DNA from 3 places in the Roseobacter denitrificans OCh 114 genome. Region 3 is predicted to be linked to each of the others. Evidence: riboswitches for the same ligand, from Rfam matches in the RefSeq annotation. Region 3 holds a riboswitch; each other region holds the start of a gene.
What was found. Region 3 has a riboswitch for cobalamin ahead of RD1_RS16020 (DUF1636 family protein). Riboswitches for the same ligand answer to the same signal wherever they lie in the genome.
Positions count from the first base shown of each region.

Region 1 (2,264 bases), 1.3 Mb from region 3:
GCCAGCCTTTGAAGGCCATTCAAGACGTCACGCAGAGCCGGTGCATCGACAGGCGCGTGCACCTGAAGGGGAGTGTTGCGATGAGCGAAATCAAAAGGCAATTCCGCCGGACCGTTTATGAAAACAGATGGATGAAGGTGCACGAGGATGCGGTGACTTTTCCCGATGGATCAGACGGGATTTACGGCGTCGTTGACAAAGAAGACTTTGTTCTGATTGTCCCGCAGCATGCAGATGGGCGGTTTCAACTGGTGCAGCAGTTTCGCTATCCGGTGGGCGGGCGCTATTGGGAATTCCCGCAAGGGTCATGGGAAACGAGGCCGGGCACGGACCCGGAAAAGGTCGCCCTCGCCGAATTGGAGGAGGAGACCGGCTTTCGCGCGCAATCCCTCATCAGGTTGGGGCATCTTTTCGAGGCATACGGTTTTTCAAATCAGGGGTTTCACGCGTTTCTGGCAACCGGTCTGCAAGCGGGGCGCGTAAATCGCGACAAAGAAGAACAGGATATGCAAACCGCGTCGTTCAGTCTTGAGGCGATACATGACATGATCCGCGCTGGGCAGATCAAGGATGCGCCGAGTATAGCCGCACTTGGGCTATTGGCCATTTCCGAACATGGATAGAAACCGCGCAACAGGTCAGCGCAAAGAGGGGACCGCGGCGCGCCGTTGCGCCACGGTCCAAACGCATTCTTATGTGGCCGCGTTATGCAAACGGTGCGTGAAGATGCCCCGGTCGGTCATTGCGCGCAGGCCCTTGGCACCGGCAAGCGCTGCGAGATCGGCCAAAGGTTCAATCAGGATGACCAGCAGATAGGCCACGCCAAAGCTTGTCACGGCGGACAGGTTGTCGGCCCCAACGCCTTGCCCGTAGATCGCCCAGAAGGCCACCCATGCAACAACGCCGCCCTGATAGACAGCCGACATTTTCAGCACATCCACATAGCGCAGATCGACATAGGCCGTTGTCTGCGGAATGACCCGTTTGGCCAGCGCGTCCACCGCAAACAGCGGGAACAGCAGCGTTGAGACATTGACGAAATACATCGGCACATCGGAGGGTGCGAAAAACAACCCTTGGATCGCCAGACCGCCCGCAAGGCCAAGCGCGGCTGGACCAGACCCGAGCAGCAAAAACAGCGTCGTGCCCAGAATGATGTGCACCTCCGAGATGCCGACGGCGAAATGCGGAAAGACCTCAAAGAAGATGAACACCCCGATCGCCGCAATCACGGAGCGCAGGGCAAAGGAGACCACGGAATGGGTCTTGAGATCATCATTGATCAGTTTGAGGGAATAGCCCGCAGCGGCAGCGGCCGTTCCATAGGCCAATACCATTTTTGCGCCGTCCACGACGCCCGGTTCGATGTGCATGTTTACTTCCTTTCGCGTCCACCCGACGCATTTAAATGGCCGGAATTTTCCGGCGGTTGCAGATTGATGGTTGGTATCCTGACTTACAGCTTCGGGCCGCGCTGGCCGTTTTCGCTGCTTACAGTTGCGGGGGCAGTCCGGGTCTTGCACCCGGTTCCCAATTAAGGCCCGTTTTCAGGGGCCGCCATCCCCGCAAGCTTTACGCGATCGGACACGCAAGGCAAGCCTGTCTGCGACGATTGATGATCCGGGTGCGATCGCGACGTAGCCTGTCGACGGGCAGCGCCGGTGTGGTTTGGCCGAAAATCGGCGGCCCTGCGCCCGGTTTTTGGCCAATTCTGTCCTGCGGTGACTGGCAAATCCCTGTTGTTTCTGATCAAGTCTTGCGGGATATGAATAATCGACGCAGTTGCAGGGGTGGATGCGATGCGTCAGACGACCAAAAACCACCCGGGAAAAACAGGGGAAATCAAGATGAAGGTGAAATCACTCATTCTGTCTGCGGCACTGGCTGCTTTGGCAGGCGGCGCATCGGCAGAAGGCGTCAAGGTCGGCATGATCACAACCCTTTCGGGGGGCGGTGCCGGGCTAGGTATCGACGTGCGCGACGGCTTCATGCTCGCGGTGAAACAGTCGGGCCGTGACGACATCGAGGTCGTGATCGAAGACGATCAGCGCAAACCCGATATCGCCGTGCAACTGGCCGACAAGATGATCCAGTCCGAAAAGGTCGATGTGATGACGGGGATAATCTGGTCGAACCTCGCCATGGCCGTCGTTCCGGCGACTGTCGCACAGGGCAAGTTTTATCTGTCACCCAATGCGGGTCCATCCGCACTGGCGGGTAAGGGGTGCCATCCGAACTATTTCAACGTCGCGTGGCAAAACGAT
Region 1 covers NC_008209.1:522,082-524,345, forward strand. Annotated here, with positions in the region: gene RD1_RS02485 (creatininase family protein) at 1-12, shown strand, start outside; gene RD1_RS02490 (NUDIX domain-containing protein) at 81-623, shown strand; gene RD1_RS02495 (energy-coupling factor ABC transporter permease) at 693-1,373, opposite strand; cobalamin riboswitch at 1,424-1,577, opposite strand; gene RD1_RS02500 (ABC transporter substrate-binding protein) at 1,848-2,264, shown strand, end outside.
Region 1: another riboswitch for cobalamin. It lies ahead of RD1_RS02495 (energy-coupling factor ABC transporter permease); the one in region 3 lies ahead of RD1_RS16020 (DUF1636 family protein).

Region 2 (2,264 bases), 350 kb from region 3:
GATAACGCCTGTGATGTATTCGTAACTGACCCCGTGAAACCCGTAGCGCCGCACCCCTTCGTCATAAAAGGCGCGCGGCAGGGCAAAGGTGTCATTGACCCACGGATGGCCCCGGTGAAACGCCGTGTCGAAACACCCGACCTGAACGGCATCCGGAAAGGCCGTGCGCGCGGCTTCAACCCCGGCGAGGTTATGGGGCTGATGGAGCGGGGCGAGCGGGTTGAACCGGGCAAGCGCCGCCATCACATCGCCGGTCAGCAGCGTGGGTTTCGTAAAATCCATGCCGCCATGCACAATCCTGTGGCCCACCCCGTGGATGGGCAACCCGCTCAAATGCGGCGCCAGCGCCTGCATCACATGTTCCAGCGCTGCAGCGGGCTTGGGTGCCGCTACCTTCTGTTTGGTTCTTTCCTCGCCGGTGTTCAGGATCAATAGCGCGTTGTCGCCAATCTCATCGACCTGACCGTGCAGCAGCAGGTCAGGTTCTGGCGCATCCCGGTAAAGCCCGAATTTCAGCGACGACGAGCCAGTGTTTAATGTAAGGATACCGCTCATGTGGCGGCGACCCGGCGGAACAAAGCAACGCTTGCACGATACGCGGGGCGCATGTGCATCCGATCCGCGCGGCTTGTCAGTGTGTTTTGCACATGGCCTCCCAAGTGTTTGGCCGCCGGTCTGGACACCGGCGTGTTTTCTGATGGTTATAGTTGCAGCCTCGTGATCCGCTGTCACGCGGGTATCTGACGGCACCCTGTGGCGTGGTGAACCGCGCGCACTCTACCGCCAGTTGGCCAATCAGAAATGATAATCGCCAGACAAGCCGGTGCGCCATTGACTTCCCACGCCATCGCTGGAAAATGCAGGGCACGATGGTTGTTCCGGTTCAGGCCGGGACATAAAAGGGAACGCGGTGAAATGCCGTGGCTGCCCCCGCAACTGTAAGCGAAGAGTGCCTCTGTCGCACGCCACTGACCGAAAGACGGGTTGGGAAGGCAAAAGAGGCGCGCTGACCCGCGAGCCAGGAGACCTGCCATCACAAACGCAACATAAGACCGGGCGGGGTGCTCCGGAAAGGAATGACATGATGACGGCACATGCTGTTATAACGGACAATGATGTAACCTGCACTGGCCGCCCCCATGGGTGAGCGCACAGAGATACTGGTGTGCATCAAATGCAAACGCGGCACCGACGTTACCGACGACGGCGAACGTCCGGGCCAGCGTCTGTTTGATGAATTGCAGGCGCGCGGTCTGCCCGAGGGGCTTGATTTGCGGGCGGTGGAATGTTTGCAAAACTGCGATTCCGGCTGCTCCGTCGCGCTGCGGGGGGGCGGGGACAAGTGGACCTATCTGTACGGAAACCTGCATGAGGCGTCGCATCTGGACACGCTGATCGAGGGGGCCGCCCTTTATCATGAGACCAGCGATGGTCTGATCCCGTGGCGCACCCGCCCGGAACATTTCAAACGTAACTGTATCGCGCGCATACCGCCGCTGGAGGACAACAATGGCTGATCTTGCAAAACTTCCCGTCACCGTGATCACAGGGTTTCTCGGGTCCGGGAAAACCACACTGATTTCGCACCTGATCCAGAACCCCGGCGGCAAACGTCTGGCGGTTGTGGTGAATGAATTTGGCGATGTGGGGGTGGATGGTGAAATCCTCAAAAGCTGTGCGATCCCGGATTGCCCGGCGGAAAACATCATGGAGCTTGCGAACGGCTGCATCTGCTGCACAGTCGCGGATGATTTCATCCCGACCATCGAAGCGCTCATGGCGCTGGAGCCGCGCCCGGAGCATATCGTGATCGAAACCTCCGGCCTTGCCCTGCCGAAACCGCTGCTCAAGGCGTTTGACTGGCCGGATATCCGCTCGAAGATCACGGTGGATGGCGTCATCGCGCTGGCTGATGCCGAGGCCGTGGCCGCGGGCCGTTTTGCCTCGAATGTGGCGGCGGTGGATGCACAGCGCCTTGCGGATGACAGCCTTGATCATGACACGCCCTTGTCCGAGGTCTTCGAAGACCAGATTTCCTGTGCGGATATTATCCTGCTGACCAAGCCCGATCTGGCCGGTGCCGAAGGTGTGGCCAAAGCCAAAGAGGAAATCGCTGCGCGCAGTCCGCGCCCCGTCCCGGTGATTGAGGTCGCCGAAGGGTTGATTGACCCGCGCGTCATTCTGGGGCTGGAGGCCGCCGCCGAAGACGATATGGATGCGCGCCCGTCACACCATGATGGGCATGACGATCACGAACATGACGA
Region 2 covers NC_008209.1:3,700,108-3,702,371, reverse strand. Annotated here, with positions in the region: gene RD1_RS17545 (acetate/propionate family kinase) at 1-555, opposite strand, end outside; cobalamin riboswitch at 854-1,050, shown strand; gene RD1_RS17540 (DUF1636 family protein) at 1,140-1,517, shown strand; gene cobW (cobalamin biosynthesis protein CobW) at 1,510-2,264, shown strand, end outside.
Region 2: another riboswitch for cobalamin. It lies ahead of RD1_RS17540 (DUF1636 family protein); the one in region 3 lies ahead of RD1_RS16020 (DUF1636 family protein).

Region 3 (2,264 bases):
CGGGCCACCATGACCCGCTGGCGTTCACCGCCCGACAGGTTGACGAGGTCCCGATCCGCCAGATCGCTCAGGTTCAGCGTCTCAAGCGCGGCTTCCACGATCTGCGCATCCTTTGCGCCTGCGGTGGCAAACCCAAGGCGGTGCGGCGCGCGACCCAGCGTCACGATTTCGCGCACTGTCAGTCCAAAGGACGACGGCTGTTCCTGCAAAACCGCCGCCACCTTTCGCGCAGCGGCGCGCGGCGGGATCGACCAGATGTCGTCTCCGCCGATCCTGATCTGACCACTCAGGGGCGCCTGATACCGGTAAAGCAGACGCAACAGGGTTGATTTACCCGCCCCATTTGGACCGACAACGCCCATCACGCTGCCGGCTTTGGCGCGAAAACTGGTTGGGTGCAGCAAGAGCGGCTCTTTGCGGCGCGGCGCCCAGCTGATGTTCTGCGCGACAATGTCCGTGGCGTTCATGAGACACGCACATCGCTGACTTCAAGCGCGATGATGGCCGCAGGCACGCGCGCAAGCGTGGTTTTGCGTAATTTGCCGGGACGATCAACCGACGAACACCATCCGTCCTCCAGCAGTGCGTAATCACGTGCAAAACGAACCAGATCAGCGATATCCGCATCCGCCTCGATGTCGCCAAAAAGATAGGTCGCCTTGCGCGTGCCGTGATAGGCAACCGTGCAGGGGCGATCACAGCCCGCCATGCAGGCCACGCCGGAAATCTCGAATTCTCCGCTCACGCTGTCGCCCGCAGCAGCAATGGCCGCGCGCAGTCTGGCAATCAATTCATAGCCAGGTTTGCAGTCGGTGCCCTTGTGTCGGCAGGATGTGCAGATTGTTATTCTATGTGTCGGTGTTCCCATGTCGCCCTCCGCGATTGCGCAGGGTGCCTTGTGGGACATGTATTTTTCGACGGGTTGGCCCGTAAATCCATCATGACCTCCTGTCCGGACACCCCGCCCGGGTTGAAGTTACATCGATGATGGCAGGTCTCCTGACTTGCGGGTCACAGCTTGCCCGATCCTTCCCGGATGCGGATGCACCCAGTGGTGATCATCGGGGTCGCTCACCGCTTACAGTTGCGGGGGCAGTCACGGACTTGGCGTCTGTTACGAACGCCGCACCGTATTCCCTTTTCAGCCCGGATTGCTTTTGGCTTTCCGAACACCATCCCCAGAACCCTTTCCCGACATTCTGCCGCGCGTCAAGGGAAACTCTGTGCTGTCCGCATTTACATGCCGTCGGCCAAAAGCGCAGCATTGCAATGCCAACGGATTTCTCGTTATGAAGGTGTTGGTATCATGGGCCTCAAAGGTCTGCGTTTGTGGTATCTTTTGGAGAACGCATGGAACCTGCAACGCTTCACCCCATGGCGACCGGACATATTCCCAAATATGTGACCGCGGCTGATGGCAGCGACTACCTTTTCACCTTCATGGTTTTTTTCACGGTCGCAATCGTGATCCTGATCGGTGTCGCCTATTTCACGCTGCATGCGATTCCGGAAAAGCTGGCGCATAAGTCGAACCATCCGCAGTTCCAACTGGTTGGTATTTTGTCCCTGCTCGCCCTGTTTACTCACAACGGGCTCTTCTGGGTGGCCGCGATCCTTGTGGCGGGGTTCCAGTTTCCAGACTTCAGCAGCCCCCTGCGCGCCATTGCCGATGCGATTGATCGAAACGGGTCGCATGACACACCCGCCGCTGCGCAAACCCCGATCAATCCGGCGCCGAAAGACACCTCCGATGCTTGAGACACTGATCTGCGCGCTGTTTACGATCCTACCTGACTATCTCTATCGCCGCTTCCGGCAGGGCAAGAGAATAGGTATTGAAATCAACCTTTTCAGCGTCTGGTATGAACTCAGGTGGGGCATAACCGGATGCGCGATCATGGCGCTCACCGTGATTACCACGCTGTTTTATTTCCACCCGGCCACAAATTCCGTCGTGTCCTATTTTCGCACAGTGACGATCTTGCCGCAGGCCGGGGGCCGCGTGCTGGAAATCTACGTCAAGAACAACGAATTGGTGAACCTGGGCCAGCCGATATTTCGTCTGGAGGACCACTCCCAACGCGCACAGGTCGAAGCCGCAAAGGCGATGATTGCGCAGGCCGATGCCTCCCTGAAAGTCGCGCAAACCGATCTGACCGAGGCCACCGCCGCCATCGCCGGGGCCACCGCTGCCCTGAAGCAGGCGGAGGAAGAGCTCGAACGCAATGTGACCCTGCGCGATCAGGGCTCGACCGCCGTGCGCC
Region 3 covers NC_008209.1:3,350,828-3,353,091, forward strand. Annotated here, with positions in the region: gene RD1_RS16015 (ABC transporter ATP-binding protein) at 1-467, opposite strand, end outside; gene RD1_RS16020 (DUF1636 family protein) at 464-868, opposite strand; cobalamin riboswitch at 972-1,192, opposite strand; gene RD1_RS16025 (hypothetical protein) at 1,351-1,758, shown strand; gene RD1_RS16030 (HlyD family secretion protein) at 1,751-2,264, shown strand, end outside.